Variovorax paradoxus: one gene and its partner. The protein of the gene in region 2 interacts with the protein of the main gene of each other region in a pairwise test. Links are inferred from orthologs where the notes say so. Each region holds a gene or a part of one and is shown on either strand. Other genes may lie near its edges. The genes, in order: rlmB and NWF24_RS12805.

Region 1 (7,756 bases), 1.2 Mb from region 2 along the record:
CAAGCTGCTCGATGCCTGGCTGGATGCGGGCTTCAACTTCGTCGACACCGCTGACGTGTATTCGGCATGGGTGCCGGGGCACACCGGCGGCGAGTCGGAGACGATCATCGGCAAGTGGCTCAAGCACAGCGGCAAGCGCAATCGCGTGGTGCTGGCCACCAAGGTCGGCAAGCCAATGGGCGAAGGCAAGGTGGGCCTGGCGCCCAAGTACATCCGTGAAGCCGTCGAGGCCTCGCTCAAGCGCCTGCAGACGGACTACATCGACCTCTACCAGTCGCATGACGACGATGCCAACACGCCGCTCGAAGAATCGCTCGGCGCCTTCGACGACCTGATCAAGGAGGGCAAGGTGCGCGCCATTGGCGCATCGAACTACAGCGCGCCGCGGCTGGCCGAGGCGCTCGACGTGTCGGAACGCCTTGGCATCGCCCGCTATGAAAGCCTGCAGCCGCTGTACAACCTGTACGACCGCGCAGTGTTCGAAGACGCGCTGGAGCCGCTGTGCATCAAGCGCGAAGTGGGCGTGATCAACTTCTACGCGCTGGCCGCCGGCTTCCTCACGGGCAAGTACCGCACCGAGGCCGATGCCGCCAAGAGCGCGCGCGGCGCCAACACCACGAAGAAGTATCTCAACGAGCGCGGCCTGCGCATCCTCGACGCGCTCGACAAGGTGGCCCAGCAGTACAACGCCAAGCCGGGCCAGGTCGCCATCGCCTGGCAGATCGCACGCCCGGGCGTGACAGCGCCCATTGCCAGCGCCACCTCCATCGCGCAGCTCGAAGAACTCGTGGTCGCGACGCAGCTGAAGCTCGACGCGGGCACCATCGAGATGCTCGACCGCGCCAGCGCTGAAGCAAAGCCCGCTGCCTGAACGACTGCCGGCGATGAGCGTGTTCGACCCCATCGCAGCGCCCGCGCTCGAGCACTTCGTCGACCTGCGCGTCGAGGTGGGCGTGCCGCAGGTGCTGGGCAACAGCCCGCGCGGGCTGCGCCGCGTGGTGCCGATCACGGGCGGCGAAGCCATCGGCCACGGCTGGCGGGCGCGCGTGCTGCCGGGCGGCAGCGACTTTCAGTTGATCGTGAGCGACACGCTTTCCGAACTCGACGCGCGCTACGGCCTGGAGACCGATGCGGGCGATCTGGTCTACGTGCAGAACCATGCGGTGCGTTCGGCCTCGCCCGAGGTCATGGACAAGCTGCTGCGCGGCGAGCCGGTCGATCCGTCACAGGTGTACTTTCGCTGCAGCCCGCGCTTCGAGACTGCCTCGCCTTCGCTGAAGTGGATCAACGAACGCATGTTCGTCGGCGCCGGGGTACGCCACCCGGCCGAGGTGGTGATGCGCTTCTTCGCGCTGATCTAGCTGCTAGCCGTCGACCGGATTCAGCGGCGTCGCAAGAATGCGCTGGTAGAAGGCCACGTCCAGCCAGCGGCCGAACTTGAAGCCGGCCTGCCGCACGGTGCCCGAATGCTCGAAGCCCAGGCGCTCGTGCAGCGCGATGCTGCCGGCGTTGGCGGCATCGATGGCGCCGACCATCACATGCACGTCGCGCGCGATGGCCTCGGCAATGATCGCCTCCATCAGCGTGCGGCCCAGGCCCTCGCCGCGATGCGCGCTGTCGACGTAGACCGAGTGCTCCACCGTGTACTTGTAGGCGGGAAAGGCGCGGAACGTGCCGTAGCTCGCGAAACCCAGCAGCTTGCCGGCATCGTCCACGGCGCCGATCACGGGGAAGCCGTTGGCACGCTTGGTGGCGAACCACGCGACCATGTTCTCGGGCGTGCGCGGCTTGTAGTCGTACAACGCGGTGGAAGTGACGATGGCCTCGTTGAGGATGGCCAGGATCGCGGCGGAGTGCGCTTCTTCTGTGCAGGGGATGAGACGCATGGTGTCCTCGTTGAAATATCGTTCAATATAGGAGAATAATAATCTCATATGAGAAACGATTCATCTCCTGCCGATACACCCGGCCAGAACATCGACATGCTCATCGCCACCCGGCTGCTGGCGCTGCGGCAGGCGCAAGCGCTGAGCCTCGCGGAGTTGGCCGAGCGCTCGGGCGTGAGCAAGGCCATGATTTCCAAGGTGGAGCGCGCGCAGAGCAGCCCCACGGCCGTGCTGCTGGGGCGGCTGGCGGCCGGGCTCGGCGTGCCGCTAGCGCAGCTCCTGACGGAAGAGAAGGAGCAACCGCAGCGCCTGCGCACGCGTGCCGAGCAGGAGGTCTGGCGCGACCCGAAGGCAGGCTACCTGCGGCGGCAGGTCGCGGAGCGGCACGCGGGCAGCGGCATCGAACTGGTCGAAGTCGAGTTGCCGCGCTCGGCGCAGGTCGACTACCCGCGCTGGAGCGGCAAGCCCTATCGGCAATGCCTGTGGATGCTCGAAGGCGCTCTGCGGGTGGACTACGGCGACGAGCGCTTCGAGCTCGCACCGGGCGACTGCCTCGACTTCGGCGTGGACCGGCCGCTGGTCTTCAAGGCACTGGGGCGCACCGCCTGCCGCTATCTGCTGGTGGCGAACCCGGAGTAGCCGCACGCGCAGGGTAGGCAAGCTCCGACACGCACTGGCGGCCGATGCCTGTGCGGCACCTGCCACTGCTCCGGATACTGCAAGGCATCTCAGCTTCCAGAGGAACGACGATGTCATTCGCGCTCTACATGATCGGTTTCGTGATCTTCCTGGGCGGCCTCATCTGGGGCGCCTCCGTCGCCGGCGTGCCGACGCTCTACATCGGCATCGGGGCGGTGATCCTGCTGGGGATCGGCATCTTCAGCGCGGTCGGTCGCACGCGTGGCAAGGACCCATCCTGAGCGGCCGGGTGCATCCCCCAGGTTCACACAGGCTTCACGCCGCACGCACATGGCGTAGCTAACTTCGCATGCGCACCGCAGACCGCGGTGCGCATCGAATCCAGTTGGCTGCCCCATGCACACTTCTTCCAGCTTCTTTTCTCCCCTCGCCTCCTCATCCTGCGCAGCGCCCCAGCCGGCCCTGGCTCCGGCAGCAAGCCCCGGCAACATCAAGGTCGACCTTCTCGTCGTGGGCGCGAGCTTTGCGGGCCTGGCCTGTGCCCGGGCCGCGGCCCTGGCAGGCCTCAGCGTGATGGTGCTGGAGAAGAAGAGCAGTGCCGGCGCCAAGCTGCACACCACCGGCATCATCGTGAAGGACGCGGTCGACAGCGTGCCGTGGCTGGCCGAAGTGCCTGCGGCACTCGTGCGCCGTATCGAAGGGGTGCGGCTCTATGCGCCCAACATGCGCCATGTCGACCTGCATGCGCCGGGCTACTGGTTCTGGGCCACCGACGCGCCCGCCCTGCTCGACTGGATGGTCGGCTCTGCCTGCGCCAGCGGCGTCGACGTGCGGCTGGACACGCTGTTCGAGCAGGCGCTGTGGCTCAACGGCCGGTGGGAGGTGCCGGTGACGCAAGGGCCCTGCATCACGGCCACCTACCTCGTGGGCGCTGACGGCCCCCACTCGCGCGTTGCCAAGGCGCTGGGCCTGTCGCGCAACACGCGCTTCCTCTACGGCATCGAGCACGAGTACCAGGGCGCGCGGATGGCGCCCGGCCTGCTGCATTGCTTCATCGACCGCAAGCTCGCGCCCGGCTACATCGGCTGGGCGCTCGACGGCGTCGGCGTTAGCCAGATCGGGCTGGCGCGCCGCATGGTGCACAACAGCGCGGGCGCGCTGAAGCTCGATCCGCTGCTGCGCAAGATTGCTTCGGTGGTCACGCCCGGCGACGCTCCGCCGGTCGCGGTACGCGCGGGAATGATCCCGTGCGGCGGCGTGCTGCCGGTGGTAGCGCGCGAACGGGCCTTGCTGGTGGGCGATGCGGCGGGCATGGTGTCGCCGGTGACGGCCGGCGGCATCCACACGGCACTGCTGCACGGGGAGCGCGCGGGCGAGGCGGTGGCGCGCTTCGTGCGCGGCGAGGCCGGCGACCCGGCCACGTGGTTCGTTCGTGGCTACCCGGGCTTCCGGCTCAAGCGCGCGCTGCGCTGGGCCTTCGACCATTTCCAGACCGACTGGATGTTCAACCACTTGCTGGGCACACCGCAGATGCGGCGGGTGGCGGAGCTCATCTACTTCCACCGCAAGGGTGGATCGTTGCCCAAGAGCTAGAAAAAGACGCTCAGGCGCCGCGCTGCCGCATCGCCTCGTAGAGGCACACGCCGCTCGCCACCGAGACATTCAGGCTCTCGACCGCGCCGGCCATCGGAATGCTCACCAGCTCGTCGCAGGTCTTTCGCGTGAGCTGCCGCATGCCTTCGCCTTCGGCGCCCAGCACCAGCGCCAGGGGACGCTTGAAGTCGCTCTGGTAAATGGTGCCCGGCGCATCGTCGCTGGTGCCCACGCACCAGATGTTGCGTTCCTTGAGTTCGTTCAGGGTGCGCGCGAGGTTGGTGACCATGAAGTACGGCACAGTCTCGGCCGCGCCGCTCGCCACCTTGGCCACGGTGGCGTTGATGCCGGCCGCGTGGTCCTTGGGGGCGATGACCGCATGCGCGCCGGCACCGTCGGCCACGCGCAGGCAGGCACCGAGGTTGTGCGGGTCGGTCACGCCGTCGAGCACCAGCAGCAGGGGCACGGTGCCGGCCTCTTCGAGGCCTTCGAGCAGTTCGTCGAGCGAGCGGACCTGGGCCACGGGTTCGACCCGCGCTACCACGCCCTGATGGCCGTGGCTGCCGCTGAGCTTGGACAGCCGCAGGCCGTCGGCCTCGACCAGCCGCACACCGGCCTCCTGCGCACGCGCAATGAACTGTTTCATGCGCGCATCGCGCCGGCTGGCGTCGAACATCACTTCGAGCACCGATTTAGGCGCGGTCTTGATGCGCACGCCCACGGCATGGAAGCCGAAGATCACTTTGGGGGAAGACATCCCTGGATTATCCCTACCCCGGGGCCTGCCCCTTTCGCGTGGTCAGGCGATCGGCAAACCACTGAGCGCGCGGGTGCGCTCATCGTGCAGTTCCTGCACAGCCAACGCGCTCGGATGCACCTTCGCGCCGTTGCCCACGCTCTCCAGGTACTGGCAGGCCGCATGGCCCTCGGCTGCCTTTTCGTAGCGCGCGATCCAGGCGTCGCGCGCAGGCAGCTTCTCGGGCGACACCGGCCATATGCCCGGCTGGGGCCGCATGTGTTCGCCGATGCCGATGCGCCAGGGCTTGGCGCTCACCCGGGCACGAAAGCATTTCTGGTTGCGGCACATGCGTGCGTAGACCTTGTCGACGCCCATTGCATGAAAGCAGTCGGCCACCGCGGTGTCGGCCGGATCGAAGACATCGTGCATCGCCAGCACCCGGAAGCCCGCGGGCGTGCGATAGATGCGCAGATGCCAGTCGGGGTGCTGCTGCATGAAGCGCCCGATGCGCTCGGCCGCCCGCTTCTCGGGCGCAGGGTTGCCGCTGTGCTCGCCACGCTTCTTGCGCTGGCCGATGACCCAGGCCACGACGAAGACCACGATGCCCGCGATCAGCCCGCCCAGCCAGGTCTTGGCAGCCCAGCCGCCGACCACCCCGGCGATCAGCGCCGGCACCAGCGCAAAGCCGAACACGCTGCCGCGCAAGGGCTCCTCGAAGTCGATGTCGACGAACAGCACGTCGGGCGTGTTGAGGCAGCGCGCGCCGTAGGTGTTGCGCGTGATGACGGTGTCGCCCTGGCGCTCGACGATTTCCTCGCGGATCGGCATGCCGTCGGCGCCGTTGTAGGGCATCTTGCGTTCGCGGCGCTCGAGCTTCTCGCCCTTGTGGACGATGCGGTCGAAGGCATCGCGCGTGCGCTGGTCGGCGTGCGCCTGCGCGGCCAGCGGGCTCTCGTCGGACCAGCCGAAGCGGCGCACGGTGAACTGCTTGCCGCCCACGCTCTCCTGGATACGGCCTTCGGCCCAGAACTGGGGAACGATCATCGACTCAAGCCTTTCCGGCAATCAACAACCAGGCCATGACCGCCGCCAGCACGATGATCAACGCCGGCAGCCATTTGTAGCCGTCGCCATGTACGCGGCCCGGTTCGTCCATCGGGCGGCGGGGCATGTGCTGGGTCAGGGGGCTGAAACTTCCGAGCGCCGGGTCGTCATGGTTGTCGACCAGCCGCTTGGCCGCAGACAGGCTCAGGCCCGTGGCTTCGCGCGTGAGGCGGATGGCCTCGATCTTGTTGCCCTGCGCCAGGGCTGCGAGTGCGATGGAGGGCATGGAGGCGAAGCCGCGGTCCTGCATGGCGGCGGCAGGCGCACCGCGTCCGCGGGCATCGCCTTCCCCTCGCTCCAGCCTGTCGGCGTAGCGATCGACAGCGTCCTTGGCCGACTTGAGGTCCACGCCCGTGCGGGCGCGCACGATCTTGATGGCCTCGATCATCCTGCCGCGCTGCAGCGCCAGGGCGGCGTCGGGCGGAAGCTCCTCCATGAATATCTCCTGTGTGGCTGGCTATTTACTTATGTTTAATAGCTTATTGCGCTTGTCAGGCGGGCGCCAGAGCCACTTTTTCATTAAGTGCGACACGACCGGCCTCGATGGTGATGCGTCGCTCGCATCGGGCTGCGATGCCCCGGTCGTGGGTGACGAGCACGAGCGTGGTGCCGAGCTCGCGATTGAGGTCGAACATCAGCCGCATCACCTGCTCACCGGTGGCGAAGTCGAGGCTGCCGGTGGGCTCGTCGGCCAGCAGCAGCGCCGGTTGCACCACGAAGGCACGGGCCAGCGCCACACGCTGCTGCTCGCCGCCCGAGAGCACCTTGGGGTAGTGCCCGAGCCGCTGGCCGAGGCCGACGCGGCCGAGCATTTCGGTGGCCGCCTTGCGCGCATCTTTTCGGTTGGCCAGCTCCAGCGGGAGCATCACGTTTTCGAGCGCGCTCAGGTTGCCCAGCAGCTGGAAGCTCTGGAACACGAAGCCCACGCGCTGCGCGCGCACGGCGGCGCGCTCGTCCTCGTCGATGGCGAAGATGTCTTCGCCGGCGATGCGCACCGTGCCGCGCGTTGGTGTGTCTAGCCCCGCGATGATCGAGAGCAGGGTGCTCTTGCCGGAGCCCGAGGCGCCGACGATGGCCGCGGTTTCCCGCGCGCCGAGGGTGAAATCGATGTCCTGCAGAATGTCCAGCGTGCCGGCCGAATCGGTGACGGACTTGAAGACATGCTCGACGGCGACAATTGCATCAGACGGGGGTTGGGACATGGAAAGGCTTTGGTTTTGAATCGACGTGACTTTATCTTGACCACCGCCGCGCTCGGCAGCGCGGGGCTATGGACGACCGCGGCGCAGGCCCAGGCTCAGGCCCAGGTACCGATGGCTGGCAAGCCGGTGATCCTGGTGCTCGGCGATTCGCTGAGTGCAGAGTACGGCCTCAAGCGCGGCGAAGGCTGGGTACCCTTGCTGGAAAAAAGGCTTGCGCAGCAGAAGATCGCGGCCACCGTGGTCAACGCCAGCATCAGCGGCGACACCAGCTCCGGCGGGCGCTCGCGCCTTGCCTCGCTGCTCGCACAGCACAAGCCCAGCCACGTGGTGCTGGAGCTCGGCGCCAACGACGCGCTGCGCGGCCTGCCACTCTCGGACACCGAAAGCAACCTGATGCAGATCACCAAGGCCGCGCAGGCTGCGGGCGCAAAGGTGCTGATCGTCGGCATCCAGGTGCCGCCGAACTACGGCGGCGACTACACGCGGCGCTTCGAGGCGGTGTTCTCCAAGGTAGCGGGCGCGACCAAGTCCGCGCTCGTGCCCTTCCTGCTCAAGGGCGTGGCCGATGCGCCCGATGCGCTCTCGCTGTTCCA
Region 2 (7,633 bases):
CAGCCCGGTGGCAGGTGCTACCGCCAACGATATTCCGGGCATGCTGCCCGAAGCCGAGCGCGAGGCGCGCCGCGCGCGTTTCATGGAGGTGGCTGAGGCCGTGTCGATCGCCAAGCTGCAAAGGCGCATCGGCTCGACGATGCAGGTGCTGGTCGATTCGGCGCCCGGCATGGGTCGCAAGGGCGGAGTGGGGCGCACGTATGCCGATGCGCCGGAGATCGACGGCACGGTTCGCCTGCTGCCGCCCGAGAAGATCAGCAAGACGCTGAAGGTGGGTGAGTTCACCCGCGCGCGCATCGTGGGTGCCGAGGGCCACGACCTGATCGCATTGCCCGTTTGATGCGGATTCGAATGGACAAGAAAAAAGCCACCGGAGGCCGGTGGCTTGAATCGAATGACCTGGTAAGGGTCTGCTTGAATTTGGTGCCCAGAAGAGGACTCGAACCTCCACGATGTTACTCGCTAGTACCTGAAACTAGTGCGTCTACCAATTCCGCCATCTGGGCTTGTTCTGCTTTTCAGCAAAGACTGCGAGTATACACAATTTGGCCCGGCAATTCCGTCGTTTCGAAGCGTGTGGAGAAGCTCAAGTGTCTGCTTGGTCTCGCTCGTGAGGGCTGCGTCGGGCGTTTGATGCGGATTCAAGCGGCCATGAAAAAAGCCACCGGAGGCCGGTGGCTTGAATCGAATGACCCGGTAAAGGTCTGTTTAAACTTGGTGCCCAGAAGAGGACTCGAACCTCCACGATGTTACTCGCTAGTACCTGAAACTAGTGCGTCTACCAATTCCGCCATCTGGGCCCACAGAGCTGCCGAAGCAGCAATGTTTTGAATTTCAGGAAAGAAGGAGATCATATCAAAAATAATGTCACTTCCAGCGGCTTGCTGGATGAATTCGAAGGAACTGTTCAAGGACATCGCGATGGGCACGGCTTCGTGCAGCGCGACGACGGTGAAGCAGACATCTACCTGCCGCCGAACGAAATGCGCGCGGTGCTGCACAAGGACCGCGTCAAGGCGCGCGTCGTGCGCCAGGACCGCCGCGGCCGCCCCGAAGGGCGCGTGGTGGAAATCGTCGAGCGTCCCGAGCAGCCCATCATCGGCCGCCTCTTGCACGAAGGCGGCATCTGGCTCGTTGCACCGGAAGACAAGCGCTATGGCCAGGACGTCCTGATTCCCAAGGGCGCAACCGGTCCCGCGAAGGTGGGGCAGGTTGTGGTCGTGCAACTCACCGAGCCGCCGGCTCTGTTTGGCCAGCCCGTTGGTCGTGTGAAAGAAGTGCTGGGCGAGATCGACGACCCCGGCATGGAGATCGAGATCGCCGTGCGCAAGTACGGCGTGCCGCACGAGTTTTCCGCGGAGTGCCTGGCCGAGGCCAAGGCGCTGCCCGAGAAGGTTCGTCCCGCCGACAAGAAGGGGCGCGTTGACCTCACCGACATTCCGCTCGTCACCATCGACGGCGAAGACGCACGCGACTTCGACGATGCCGTGTATTGCGAGCCTGCGAAAGTGGGCCGAGGCAAGGGCTGGCGCCTGCTGGTTGCCATTGCCGACGTCAGCGCCTATGTGCAGACCGGCTCGGGCATCGACATCGACGCCTACGACCGCGCCACCAGCGTCTACTTCCCGCGCCGCGTGATCCCGATGCTGCCCGAGAAGCTGTCGAACGGCCTGTGCTCGCTCAACCCCGAGGTCGAGCGCCTGTGCATGGTGTGCGACATGCTGGTCGCGGCCGATGGCGAGATCTACGCGTACCAGTTCTATCCGGCCGTGATGTTCAGCCATGCGCGCTTCACGTACACCGAAGTGGCCGCCATCCTTGGCAACACGCGCGGCCCCGAAGCCGCCAAGCGCAAGGATCGCGTCAAGGACCTGCTGAACCTCGCCGACGTCTACAAGGCGCTGCTCAAGCAGCGCGGCAAGCGTGGCGCGGTCGACTTCGAAACCACCGAGACGCAGATCATTTGCGACGACGCCGGCCGCATCGAAAAGATCGTGCCGCGCACGCGCAACGAGGCGCACCGCCTGATCGAAGAGGCAATGCTCGCGGCCAACGTCTGCAGCGCCGACTTCATCGCCGAAGGCAAGCACCCGGGCCTGTACCGCGTGCACGAAGGCCCGACGCCCGAGAAGAAGGAAATCCTGCGCGGCTATCTCAAGGCCATGGGTGTCGGCCTCAGCATCACCGACGATCCCAAGCCGGGCGAGTTCCAGGCAATCGCCGACGCCACCAAGGAGCGCCCCGACGCGCAGCAGATCCACACCATGCTGCTGCGCTCGATGCAGCAGGCGATCTACACGCCGATCAACAGCGGCCACTTCGGCCTGGCCTACGAGGCCTACACGCACTTCACGAGCCCGATCCGGCGCTATCCGGACCTGCTGGTGCATCGCGTGATCAAGGCGATCCTGTCGAAGACGCGCTACCAGCTGCCGATGCTGCCCACGCCCGGCGAGGCGCATGCCAAGCTGGCCAAGCGGCTCGCGTCGCGCGTGAAAGCGCCAACCAGCAAGCCGCAGAAGGCCACCGTCGCTCCCACCAAGGAAGTGCTGGCCTGGGAAGCCGCAGGCCTGCATTGCAGCGCCAACGAGCGCCGCGCCGACGAAGCCAGCCGCGACGTCGAGGCCTGGCTCAAGTGCAAGTACATGCGCGAGCATCTCGGCGAGGAATACGGCGGCGTGGTCACCGCGGCCACGACCTTCGGCATCTTCGTCACGCTCGACGCGATGTACGTCGAAGGCCTGGTGCACATCACCGAGCTCGGCGGCGAATACTTCAAGTTCGACGAGATGCGCCAGGAGCTGCGCGGCGAGCGCACCGGCATCCGCTATGCCATCGGCACGCGGGTGCGGGTGCAGGTAAGCCGCGTCGACCTGGACGGCCGCAAGATCGACTTCCGCCTCGTGCGCGAAGGCGAAGAGCTCACGGCCCGTGCCATGAAGGACAAGGGTGCGGCATCATCGGGCGTGCCGGTCAAGGCCTCGGCCAAGCGCAGCACGCGTCACAAGGCCGAAGCCGGCAACGCCGAGTCGCGCGCGGAGCGCGGCACCTCGGCCACGGCCGGTCCGCAGTCGGCGATGCAGGCCTTCAAGTCGGCGGTCAAGAAGGCTGCCAACAAGATGAAGGGGCGCAAGCCGCGCCGCTGAAGAAAGATTTGCACGCCGCACGAACCATCGACAAACCGAAAAGAGAAAGAGACAGACAGCATGAGCGCTGAAGACAACAAGGGCCGCATCGCCATCGTCACGGGTGCGGGCTCCGGCATCGGCCGCGCCGCCGCGCTGGCGCTGCTGGGCGACGGCTGGAGCGTGGTTCTGGCAGGGCGCCGCCTGGAGCCGCTGGAACAGGTGGCGCAAGAATCGGGCGCCGGTGCGCGCGCCTTCGCGGTGCCGACCGACGTGTCCAATGCGGACTCGGTGCAGGCTCTGTTCGCCGCCACCGTCGAGCGCTTCGGCCGCGTCGACCTGCTGTTCAACAACGCCGGCGTGGGCAACCCGCCGGGCCCGTTCGAGGACTGGACGCCTGCGCAGTGGCAAGGCGTGGTCGACATCAACCTGACGGGCATGTTCTTCTGTATCCAGCAGGCATTCCGCACGATGAAGGCACAGACGCCGATGGGCGGCCGCATCATCAACAACGGCTCCATCTCGGCCACGGCGCCGCGGCCGAACTCGGCTGCCTACACGGCGACCAAGCACGCGGTCGAGGGGCTGACCAAGACTGCGTCGCTCGACGGCCGCAAGTACGACATCGCCGTGGGGCAGGTGGACGTGGGCAACGCCATGACAGAGTTGGCTGCGCGCATGGCCAAGGGCGTGCCGCAGGCTAATGGCGAACTCGCGATCGAGCCGCTGATCGACGTCAAGATCGTCGGCCAGTCGGTGCTCTACATGGCAAACCTGCCGCTGGAGGCCAACGTGCTGTTCCACACCATCATGGCGACGAAGATGCCCTTCGTCGGGCGCGGCTAACGCTCGCTCCTCAGACGGGCGCGCGGCGGGCCAGCGTGCCGGCCGTTAGCGGGGCTGCATCGGACGGCCATGTGTCGGCGATGTGGCCGTGCTGCCAGACGGCTTCGCGCGCTGCCTCGAGGGCTGGCCGGCGCATGGCCAGCGCAGCGCCGATCATGCCGGCCAGTACGTCGCCGGTGCCTGCGGTCGCAAGGCGGGCGTTGCCGGTCAGGTTGATGACTGGCAGAGTGTCGGTGGCGCCTGCAATGACGGTGCCCGAACCCTTGAGCACAACTACGACACCGAAGCGCGCGGCGAGCTGACGGGCCGCGGCCAGCCTGTCGGCCTGGACATCGCCGACCGTGCAGCCCAGCAGGCGCGCAGCTTCCAGTGGATGTGGCGTGATCACGGTGGGCGATCCGCTTTTTCCCCGGGACGTCAGCTGTGCTTGCAGCGCGCCATCAGCCGCGATGGCGTTGAGCGCATCGGCATCTAGCACCAAAGCGGCCGCCGTCGAGAGCACGCGCGGCAGCAGTTCTCGCACCGCCTCTCCACCGCCGCAGCCGCACACCGCCGTCATGCCTGACAGGTCGAGCGTTCGGGCGTCGCGCAGCATCAGTTCGGGTTGGGCGGTGTCGACGGGGGCCGCGCTCGGGTCGAGCAATCCGACGAACACGCGTCCCGCGCCGCCATGCAGTGCTGCCGAGCCGGCCAGCAAGGCGGCGCCCGCCATGCCGGAGGCTCCGCCGATCACCGCGACATCGCCGTAGCTGCCTTTGTGCGAGGCATGGGCGCGCGGCTGCGCATCGGGTGCTCCGGCGATTCGGGCGACTGGTTGATCCTTGAATGCGCTGCAGCCCAGATCGTCGAGCCATACCGTACCCGCCGCATCGCGGCCCTGGGCAGTGAACAGGCCGGGCTTCAATGCGAGAAAGGTGATGCAGGTGCGGGCCGATGCTTGCGCGTGGTCGATACCGTGAGGCAGCGTGCCGGTGTCCGCATTCAGGCCCGATGGCACGTCGACGCAGAGCACGGGTTGGCCGCTCGTATGCATCTTCGCCAGCCATTCGGCCATCGTGCCTTCGGGTGGTCGCGTCGATCCGATGCCGAGCAGCGCGTCGATGGCCAGTTCATAGGCCGAAGGCGGCGTCGATGCAAAGGTGACGCCCGCATCGCGGGCACGCTGTAGCGATGCCTTGGCGTCCGGCGGCAAGCGGCTTTCATCTCCCAGGAATGTGACGACAGGAAAGAAGCCCCGGTGACGCAACTGCGCAGCCGCCTCGAAGCCATCGCCGCCGTTGTTTCCCGGCCCGCAGGCCACCCAGATCGTGCGCGCGTGCGGCGCAATCGCCATCGCAAGCCGTGCCACTGCGAGGCCGGCGCGCTGCATCAGCGCGTGAGCGGGCAGGGCGGCCGCCGCAGCATGTTCGATGCGGCGCGTGGCGGCGATGTTGAACAGCTCGGCAGCGGTGGCGGAGGTGGTGCGTTGCATCGGCGCATTGTGCCGCCGTGCTGTCTCCCTATCATCCGGGGATGAGCTTCAAAGGCGTCGGTTGGCTGCTTGTCCTGCTTTTCGCAGCGCTTGTCTTTTTCCTCGCTGCGACGATGGCGTGGATTGCCGGGCTGGGATGGGTTCTGGGTCTGTTGTGCGCCGTATGGGGCGTCTTCCTGCTGGCAGAGCTGAAGCGGTGGGTGTCTCTGCGGGACGTGGCCTGGGCCGCCAATGTCGGCTTCGGCTGCAGCGTGATCCGGTGGTTCGACGTCCCGGGCGAAACGGCTTCTGGCCTGATGCGCCTGGCCCTGCTGGGTGCTGCTGCGCTGTGCCTGATTTTCTTTGCACTGCTCGGCCCCGGACTGCTGGGATGGATTGCCAGCAGACTTCGCCCCCCGCCGGAGCCCGCGCTGCCTGTCGAGCAGCCGGCGAGCCCCGAGGCCCTGAGCCAGTGGGGTCCTAAAGACTGAGCCGTTCGACCCCGAGCCCTTCGAGGTCGATGCCAGGGTCCTGTCCGGCAATCAGGTCGCCCAGCACGCGCGCACTGCCGCACGACAGCGCCCAGCCGCTCGACCCATGGCCAAGGTTGAGCCACACGCCGGGAATGCCGCTGGCACCCAGCACCGGTGGGCCGTCCGGCAGCATCGGCCGTGCGCCTTTCCATTGCTGCACGCCGGACTGCAGCGTGGCCGCACCCGGGAACCAGTCGTGCAGCACCTTGTAGAGCGTTTGCACCGCGGCCGGGTTCATCGTGTCCAGCGAGCCGCCGATCTCGGCGCTGCCGGCCACCCGCACGCGCTGGCCCAGGCGGGAGATGGCGACCTTGTAGCGTTCGTCCATCACCGCGCTGCGTGGCGCGTTGAGCGGCTCGCGAATCGGCGCGCTCACCGAATGGCCGTAGACAGGCGCCATCGGGATGCGCAGGCCCAGCGGCCGAAGCAGCGTGGCCGAGGCCAGGCCGGCGCACACCACGACCGCGTCGTAGCGCACAGGGTCGGAGCCGCTCGCCAGCGACAGCGAGGTGGGCGCCGCGCGGCTCAGCGGCGCGATGTCGCAGTTGAAATGAAACTGCGCGCCGAACGACTCGGCCTCCCACTTGAGCAGCAGCGCGAACTGGCGGCAGTTGGCCACTTCGTCTTCGGGCAGGTGGATGGCGCCTGCCAGCGGGGTGTCGGGATTGAGGGCGGGCTCGATCAGGCGGGCCTCGTCGGCGTCGATTTCCTTGAAGACGCTGCCCGCCGAGCGCAGCACCTCCAGCCCGGCCTGCACCAGCTTCTTGTCGCGCTTGGAGCGCAGCAGCACCAGGTAGCCGTCGCTGCGTTCGTAGCTGAGCTCGCGCGCCTCGGTCACCTCGTGCAGCCGGTTGCGGCTGTAGAAGGCCAGTCGCTGCATGCGGGCGCGGTTGGCCAGGTAGGTTTCGAGCTTGCAGGCCTTCTGCCAGCGCGAAAGCCAGCCGAGGTCGCGCGAGCCCAGCGGCCAGCGCAGCTTGATGGCGCCGTGCGAGGACAGCAGCGAGCGCAGCACCTTGCCGCGCATGCCTGGCGCGGCCCACGGTGTGACGTACCCGGGAGCGACCACGCCGGCATTGGCGAAGCTGGCTTCTTCTGCGGCGGCGCCCCTGCGCTCGAACACGGTCACTTCATGGCCGTCGGAAACCAGTTCCCAGGCGGTGGTGACGCCGATGATGCCGGCGCCCACGATCGCGATTTTCATTGAATGTTCTGAATAAGAGAGATGGCTGACGCCCGTGAGGTGGACAGTGTCAGCTGTTAATTTTGCAGTGTGCGCTCGGTCTGGAGCGCTATCGCGAGCACGGCGTCGTCGTGCAGCGCGGCGTGCCACAGCATCAGACCGACCGGCAGTTCGCCGGCGGCGTGGCAGGGCAGCGAGATGGCGCAGCCGTCGAGCATGTTGATGATCGACGGGTTGCGCAGCAGCAATGCATTGACGCGGAAGAATTCGTCATCGCACTCGGCGCCCGGCGCTACGCTGGCGATGGACGGCGCAGTGATCGGCACGGTTGGCGACAGCACAGCGTCGAACGGAGCGAGTGTGGTTTCGACTCGGGCGATCCAGTCGCGGCGGGCATGGATCAGGTCGATGTATTCATGGGCCTTCATTGTGGCGCCGCGCAGGATGCGCTGGGCCACGCGCGGGTCGTAGCCTGCGCCGCTGCGTTCCAGCAGCAGGC

Evidence for each region.
Region 1: the proteins of NWF24_RS12805 (region 2) and rlmB interact in binary tests that used the Escherichia coli proteins (3 or more experiments, as listed by UniProt). The link is inferred for Variovorax paradoxus from one-to-one orthologs.

The regions. Positions count from the first base shown.
Region 1 is NZ_CP102931.1:3,919,865-3,927,620, forward strand. The notes cover bases 3,003-5,978. They hold rlmB (23S rRNA (guanosine(2251)-2'-O)-methyltransferase RlmB), read right to left. Parts: upstream 4,876-5,978; coding sequence 4,129-4,875; downstream 3,003-4,128. Other genes in these bases: NWF24_RS18695 (NAD(P)/FAD-dependent oxidoreductase), read left to right, coding at 3,003-4,118; NWF24_RS18705 (hypothetical protein), read right to left, coding at 4,918-5,901; NWF24_RS18710 (ribosomal protein L7/L12), read right to left, coding at 5,906-5,978. Also shown: NWF24_RS18670 (aldo/keto reductase), read left to right, coding at 1-871; NWF24_RS18675 (DUF3237 domain-containing protein), read left to right, coding at 885-1,361; NWF24_RS18680 (GNAT family N-acetyltransferase), read right to left, coding at 1,365-1,886; NWF24_RS18685 (helix-turn-helix domain-containing protein), read left to right, coding at 1,935-2,525; NWF24_RS18690 (hypothetical protein), read left to right, coding at 2,636-2,806; more of NWF24_RS18695, read left to right, coding at 2,922-3,002; more of NWF24_RS18710, read right to left, coding at 5,979-6,397; NWF24_RS18715 (ABC transporter ATP-binding protein), read right to left, coding at 6,453-7,163; NWF24_RS18720 (arylesterase), read left to right, coding at 7,200-7,756. UniProt on the Escherichia coli protein: Specifically methylates the ribose of guanosine 2251 in 23S rRNA.
Region 2 is NZ_CP102931.1:2,719,736-2,727,368, forward strand. The notes cover bases 3,213-6,065. They hold NWF24_RS12805 (NAD(P)H-hydrate dehydratase), read right to left. Parts: upstream 5,443-6,065; coding sequence 3,982-5,442; downstream 3,213-3,981. Other genes in these bases: NWF24_RS12800 (SDR family oxidoreductase), read left to right, coding at 3,213-3,971; NWF24_RS12810 (hypothetical protein), read left to right, coding at 5,484-5,912; NWF24_RS12815 (D-amino acid dehydrogenase), read right to left, coding at 5,902-6,065. Outside these bases: 30S ribosomal protein S12 methylthiotransferase RimO, read left to right, coding at 1-340; rnr (ribonuclease R), read left to right, coding at 882-3,146; more of NWF24_RS12800, read left to right, coding at 3,207-3,212; more of NWF24_RS12815, read right to left, coding at 6,066-7,155; NWF24_RS12820 (amidase), read right to left, coding at 7,212-7,633. UniProt on the Escherichia coli protein: Bifunctional enzyme that catalyzes the epimerization of the S- and R-forms of NAD(P)HX and the dehydration of the S-form of NAD(P)HX at the expense of ADP, which is converted to AMP.